3 regions of the Streptomyces sp. NPDC007095 genome follow, and region 2 is predicted to be linked to each of the others. Evidence: riboswitches for the same ligand, from Rfam matches in the RefSeq annotation. Region 2 holds a riboswitch; each other region holds the start of a gene.

Region 1 (2,257 bases), on a different contig from region 2:
CCCGCCGCCACCATCGCCTTCGGTGACATGCCCAACGACATCCCCATGTTCGACTGGGCCGCCCGGGGGGTCGCCATGGCCAACGCCCATCCGGAGCTGAAGGCGGTGGCCGACGAAGTGACGCTGTCTAACGAGGACGACGGGATCGCGGTGGTACTGGAGCGGTTGTTCCCGTGCCGGACGGATCGGTTCCGGGAGTCCCGAGAGCCCCGGCAGCCGTCCGAGTCTCCTCGGCCCCGTCAGCCCCGGCCGTCGTACCAGCCCTACCGGCCCAGCCAGCCCCACCAGTCCTATCAGTAGGGCCCGTTGACGTTGTCGATCGAGCCGTACTTCGCCGCCGCGTAGTTGCAGGCCGCCGTGATGTTCGCGACCGGGTCGTAGGGGTTCATCGATGTGCCCGGCACGTGGTACGCCTTGAACGTCGGGTCGATGACCTGGAGGAGGCCCTTGGAGGGGATACCGGCCTTGGCGTTGGAGTCCCAGTTGTTGATGGCCAGGGGGTTCCCGGAGGACTCGCGCATGACGTTGCGGTGGATGCCGTTGTAGGTGCCGGGGATCTTGGCGCGGGCCATGATGTCCAGCGAGTGCTTGATCCATCCGTCGAGGTTGTTCGCGTACGTCTTCGCAGAGGCCTTGGTGGCGGTGGGCGCCGAGGCCTTCTTGGTGGGGGTTTGGACCGTTTTGGTGCCCACGGTCAGGGTGAGGCCCGGGCGGAGCGTCGACGGGTCGGGGCCTATGACCGCGCGGTTGGCGACGTACAGCTTCGCCGCGCCACCGCTCGTGGGGTACTTCTGCGCGATCTTGGCCAGGGTGTCGCCCGCGACCACCTTGTACGTGATGAGCTGGACGTCGGTGGTGGTGGCGGCGGTGGGAGCGGCGGCCTGTGCGCAGGTCGCGCCCATGATCGGGAGGACGAGCGTGACTCCGCCCAGTCCCGCGGCGAGGATGCCCCGCGTGAGGATGCTGTGGGTCTTGAAGCTGTGACGTTTGCCTCGTGCGGACATGGCGAATTCCTCTCCGGTGCCTGCGAGGTGAGCTGTCGGGTTCGGGCGGGAGCTGCCCGGCCGCACCGTGTGTGCGACTTCACCCCTAGCCGTTCCGGTGTCCGGATCGGCGGCTTACCTGGGTCCCCCGCTCCTGCCGTGCGTGTGTGGGTGGCTGGGATATTCCGGTCGGCGGCAGGATTGGGCGGTCCGTCCGGATCGACGTGAACGTATGCGAGAGCACATGTCCGGAACAAGCCCTGATTTCCCGGTGTAGATCGCTTTCACCTGCGAAATACATGGGAGAAAATGCCCGATTAATCCGGAACGTGACACTCAACTTGCCTTGTGCAAAGGGGGAGTCGTCAAGGGGGGATAAAGAGTTCACCCCGTATGGGCGTGACCCAACTCACGCGACCAAGCAGAAATAAACCGGCACTGGCGGCAAATCGGACATCAGGCTTCGAGTGTCCCGGCCGGTGAGGCCGCGGGCGGAGCCGGGCGCACCTCCCACGCGGACAGATGCGTGTCGGGGTCGTCGTCGGGGAGCCGGCCGGCGTTGGGCTTGAAGTAGATGCCGTAGGCCCGGTATTCGGGGAGTTCGTGGCACATCAGGTCCGGGTAGGGGCCGAACTCCTGCCCCGCGTAAGCCCTGTTGACCCTCGCCACCGAGTCGGCCCGGGGGATCCCGAAGCGCGTGACCATCTCGTCGGCCATCTCGCGGAAGTACGCGAGCATCCCCTCGTCCAGGGCCATCAGGAACTCACCGGTCCGCGCCGTGCTCCTCGGGGTTGCCCATGACGCCGCCGGGACTCCAGCCCGCCGTCCGGGGGATTCTCCTCTCCCACGTCCGATGGAAGACCACCTCGTTGCCGTCCTTGCGGATCAGCTCGTTCGAGGTGATGAACTCCCGGGCGCCGCAGCTGAGTTCGGAGCGTGCCTCGACCCGGGCCTCCCAGGGCAGCTCCGGGCGGTGCAGACGGATCGACCTCGTCGAGCGGGTGCGGGCGGAGAGCGGGTCCGACTCGTCGATGGTGTACGTGTCCAGGGCGTCCTCCGTGCATTCGAGGCCGTCCGGGTGGACACGGGTGCCGTCCTGGCGAGGGTCGACCTCCACACGCCACTCGCCCCTCGCCACGTCACGGGCGACCAGGCGTTCGGGGCGGGGTTCGTCAAGGGTGGCCGGGGACGTCACTCCCAGGGGGTTCGGACTGCTCCGGCTCCTCGAAGGTGATCCCCGGGTCCGACTCGCGCGCTCGCACCGGAAGTTTCGA
Region 2 (2,257 bases):
GTTCGCCGTGGCCGGCCTGCTCTGGGCCGTCCCCGTGTCCCTGGCGCTGTGGACCGTGGCCGTCTGGAGCGGCCGGTACGCCCTGCGGAGCGACCGGACGCGCCCGCCGCGCCCGAAGGAACGCAGGGCACCGCCGCCGCGGCGCCCCTTCCTCCTCATGAACCCGCACTCCGGAGGCGGCAAGGTGGCGAAGTTCGGGCTGCGGGAGAAGGCGGAGCGGCTCGGCGCGCAGGTCGTGCTGCTCGACCCGGAGAAGCACCAGGACGTCACCGCGCTGGCCCGGGCCGCCGTCGCGGACGGCGCGGATCTGCTGGGCGTCGCCGGCGGTGACGGTACCCAGGCGCTGGTAGCGGCCGTCGCCGCCGAACACGGTCTGCCGTTCCTGGTGGTCTGCGCCGGCACCCGCAATCACTTCGCCATGGACCTCGGCCTCGACCGCGACGACCCGGCGACCTGCCTGGACGCCCTCACCGACGGCGTCGAACTCCGCGTGGACCTCGGCTTCGCCGGCGGCCATCCGTTCGTCAACAACGCCTCCTTCGGCGCGTACGCGGCGGTCGTGCAGAGTCCCGCGTACCGCGACGACAAGATCGGCACCATCCTGGACCTCCTGCCCGACCTGCTCACCCGCCAGCGCGGGCCGCGACTGACCGCCCGCGCCGGCGACACGACGCTCGACGCCCCGCAGGCCGTACTGGTGAGCAACAACCCCTACCGCACCAACGATCCGGCCGGTCTCGGCCGCCGCGAACGGCTCGACTCCGGGCTGCTCGGTGTCCTCGGCATCACGGTGGACAGCGCGGCCGAGGCCGCCGCGCTCGTACTGGACCCCGCGCCGGACGGACTCGCGGTCCTGACCACCCGTGTGGTGGTCATCGACGCCGACCGCGCGGAAGTCGAGGCCGGCATCGACGGCGAGGCTCTGGTCCTGCCCGCCCCGGTCCACTGCCGCGTCGAACCCGGCGCCCTGCGCGTCCGCGTCCCGAAGGGACGGCCCGGTGTACCCGAGGCCCAACCTCCCTTGGACTGGCGCCGGTTGCGGACGCTGGCGGCGACCATGGGGCGAACGGCGGTCGTGCGACATCCTGGTCGCAGCCGGAACGCGTAGACGAAGGTCACAATTACATATCGGACAGTTCGCGCTCCAATCTTCACACCAGGCACACAAATTGGCTAAGTTGGCGGCAGGCCGCACGACTCCCTCCGGCGAACCTCGCCGGGTCGCGCGACCTCCGCCGAATCCGATGCCCCTGTGGCAACCGGAACCAGGACCCAACCGACCTTGGGGTGAATCGGCCCGACTGCCCACTCGGGCAGGGCCGTAGGGCATGCCTTCCGGAATCTTCCGCCCGAACCCGACGGCCGACCCGGTAGGCGGAGTACGGAAGGAGTACGGCTCCCATGGCGCCGGAACGAACCCCGCGCCCTGGAGGCGGCAGCCTCCCTGGCATGCCCGACTCCGCACGCGCGACGGCCGCCCTCAGTGGCGCGGACGGTCCTAGCCGCGAGGAGGTGCAGCAGCGGATCAGCTCCCTCTACGACCAGGCCGAGAACGCCGTCGGGTTCGTCAACGGGACCCGCGCGATGACCACAGGGAGCCGAGGCCGCGTCAACCCGGCGCCGGAAACCGCGCGCAGGCGCCGCGACCCCGCCCTCGACGACATCACCAAGACCTGGTTCGACGCGGCGCGCACGCAGCTGGGTCCGTCCGCGCCGGCCAGGCTGCCGGCCGACCGGATGCCGAACCGCCGAGCCGAGGCGTGGCCCACGGGCCCGGCGAAGCGGCCGGAGGACGGGCTCACCAACCGCGGGCGGGAGTTGACCGCCCGCCCCGTTCTGGAGTTGACCGCAGGCCCCTCCGCCGAGGCGGCCGCCGGACCCGTGGCCGAGTTGACGGCCAGGGCCGTCACCGCGCTGCCGGCCGCGCCGGAGCCCGCGCCACAACCTGCGCAGGAGGCCGCCACGGCCCTGCTGCCCGCGGTGCCCGCGGTGCCCGCCGGGCCGGGGCAGTCCTCGTTGAAGACGTCCAAGGAGAAGATCCAGCGAAAGCTGGCGCTGGCCCGTGAGCTGGTGTCCAAACATGCCGCACAGTGGAACCCCGGGCCCGCGGCGGTCGAGTCACGTCCGGCCGAGGGTGCCTGGCCCACCCCGGAGGATCAGGCTCGCAACCAGGCCGCGGCGGAGTGGCAGCGACAGCAGTCGACCGCGCTCGGCCCGGACATGTCCCTCGGCGCCGGGATGCAGTTCGGCACGAACA
Region 3 (2,257 bases), on a different contig from region 2:
GGCGACTGGACCGGCTCGTCCGCCGAGCCGCGCCCCGTGCCGCCGGTGACCGCCGACGACACCGGCCGTGTGATCATCGTGGACCGCCCCGGCGCGGTCCAGACGCAGCTGCTCATCGGCCGCGTCGGCGCCGACCGGCACGACCGTGTGTGGCCCGCCCAGGTGCTCGGCACGTACTGCCTCGGCGGCACCCTCACCTCGCGCCTGGACCGAGTCCTGCGCGAGGAAAAGGGCTACACCTACGGTGTGCGGGCGTTCGGCCAGGTCCTGCGTGCCGCCCCGGACGGAACCGGTATCGCGATGCTCGCCATCAGCGGCTCCGTGGACACTCCGAACACCGGCCCGGCGCTGGACGACCTCTGGAAGGTGCTGCGCACCCTCGCCGCCGAGGGCCTGACGGACGCCGAGCGCGACATCGCCGTACAGAACCTGGTGGGGGTGGCGCCCCTCAAGTTCGAGACCGCGGCGGCCGTGGCGGGCACGCTCGCGGACCAGGTCGAGCAGTACCTGCCGGACGACTACCAGGCGACGCTGTACCAGCAGCTCGCCGCGACCGGCACCGTGGAGGCCACCGCGGCCGCCGTGAGCGCCTTCCCGGTGGACCGTCTGGTGACCGTCCTTGTCGGCGACGCCGCGCACATCCAGGAGCCCGTCAAGGCCCTCGGAATCGGTGAAGTGACCGTCGTTCCGGCGGAGTAGGGGTTCGGCGGAGCAGCGGCTCAGTAGAAGCCGGCTGGAAGCCGAGCCGCACGCGGAGCGGAAGAGCGTGACTCCGTAGGGCCCGGGTGACTGAAGAGTCGCCCGGGCCCCTTTTTGCTCGGATTTCCGCTCGGATTCCGCTTGGACTTCATCCCCAAGATGTCCGTATTGGTAGGGAGGTTGCCCGTCTGCCCTGTGGCATGCACTACAAAAACCGTGATCCGTTTGTTGATTGAAAGACGCCCCGTCTAGCGTCGGGGCGGCTGTTCGTCAGGCAGTGCGCCGCGCCCGCGGCACCGGACAGTCATCGCCGAGTCCCCGTACGGCGCGAGCCAGGGGAGCCGGGGACCCATACGCAGTCCCTGGGGTGAATCGGACGCCCTCCCTGGAGGGGGTCCGTAGGAGACCTTCCTGCTCCGAACCCGTCAGCTAACCCGGTAGGCGAGAGGGAAGGAAAGGATCAGCCCCTACATGGCGTTCACCTGTGGCCCCGGGAAACACCGCCGTCCGAGCCGCGTGAAGCGCTCCACCACGAACGCCGTCGGCGTCGCCGCGCTCACCACCACCGGTGTCATCGGAACCCTGGCCGCCCCGGCGCTCGCCGCGGACGCCTCCGTCGAGCAGACCGGGCTGACCCAGGCCGTCACCCTCGGCGACAGGGTCGCCGCCCAGATTGACGCGCAGGCCGCCGCCCAGCAGCGCGCCGCCGACGAGGCAGCGGCACGCAAGAAGGCCGAAGAAGCCGCGCGCAAGAAGGCCGCCGAGGAGGCGAAGAAGGAGCGCGAGGCCAAGGAGCGTGCCGCCCGCGCCGCCGAGCGCAAGCGCCTCAACACCTTCGTCCTGCCGATCACCGGCTCGTACATCTCCACCGGCTACAAGACCGGCGGCAGCCTCTGGTCCTCGGGCAGCCACACCGGCGTCGACTTCCACGCCGCCTCCGGGACCCCGGTCCACGCGGTCGGCTCCGGCACGGTCGTCACGGCCGGCTGGGGTGGTGCCTACGGCAACCAGATCGTCCTGAAGATGCACGACGGCACCTACACGATGTACGGCCACCTGTCGTCCATCGGCGTCTCCGTGGGGCAGACGGTCACCCCGGGCCAGCAGATCGGCCTTTCCGGCTCCACCGGGAACACCACCGGGCCGCACCTCCACTTCGAGGCCCGCACGACGGCGGAGTACGGCTCCGACATGGACCCGGTCGCCTACCTCCGCTCGCACGGCGTGAACGTCTGACGCTCGCGCGGCGTGATCCTCCGACGCTCGGACGGTGTGATCCTCTGCCGCTCGCGCACCCTGGACGTCCGACGACCGGCGTCAACACTTCCGAAGCCCCGGCTCCCCACAGCCGGGGCTTCGTCGTTTCGAACGACTGTCTGTCCAAAAAATATCCATGGATTCCGGCCCGCCATCGGAAATTCAGGCTCTCTGCAATAGAGTCGCTGAACAAGCGTCAATCGACCGCGTTTCGCGGGGATTAAGGCGGAGGTCCGGTCATGCGCATTCCCGCGCACTCGGTATGCACGGCGATCCGTGACGACATCGTCGCGGGTGTCTA

What was found. Region 2 has a riboswitch for cyclic di-AMP ahead of ABZ656_RS14240 (hypothetical protein). Riboswitches for the same ligand answer to the same signal wherever they lie in the genome.
Positions count from the first base shown of each region.
Region 1: it holds a riboswitch for cyclic di-AMP, as region 2 does, so the genes downstream of both, ABZ656_RS00630 (LysM peptidoglycan-binding domain-containing protein) here and ABZ656_RS14240 (hypothetical protein) in region 2, are expected to answer to the same signal.
Region 3: it holds a riboswitch for cyclic di-AMP, as region 2 does, so the genes downstream of both, ABZ656_RS32665 (M23 family metallopeptidase) here and ABZ656_RS14240 (hypothetical protein) in region 2, are expected to answer to the same signal.

Region 1 covers NZ_JBEYFS010000001.1:116,402-118,658, reverse strand. The annotation lists gene ABZ656_RS00635 (HAD family hydrolase) at 1-300, shown strand, start outside; gene ABZ656_RS00630 (LysM peptidoglycan-binding domain-containing protein) at 294-1,004, opposite strand; cyclic di-AMP (ydaO/yuaA leader) riboswitch at 1,009-1,170, opposite strand; gene ABZ656_RS00625 (hypothetical protein) at 1,440-1,739, opposite strand; partial or broken gene ABZ656_RS00620 (CocE/NonD family hydrolase) at 1,747-2,257, opposite strand, start outside.
Region 2 covers NZ_JBEYFS010000034.1:6,186-8,442, forward strand. The annotation lists gene ABZ656_RS14235 (diacylglycerol kinase family protein) at 1-1,108, shown strand, start outside; cyclic di-AMP (ydaO/yuaA leader) riboswitch at 1,224-1,393, shown strand; partial or broken gene ABZ656_RS14240 (hypothetical protein) at 1,450-2,257, shown strand, end outside.
Region 3 covers NZ_JBEYFS010000114.1:25,487-27,743, reverse strand. The annotation lists gene ABZ656_RS32670 (pitrilysin family protein) at 1-699, shown strand, start outside; cyclic di-AMP (ydaO/yuaA leader) riboswitch at 998-1,158, shown strand; gene ABZ656_RS32665 (M23 family metallopeptidase) at 1,171-1,935, shown strand; gene ABZ656_RS32660 (GntR family transcriptional regulator) at 2,196-2,257, shown strand, end outside.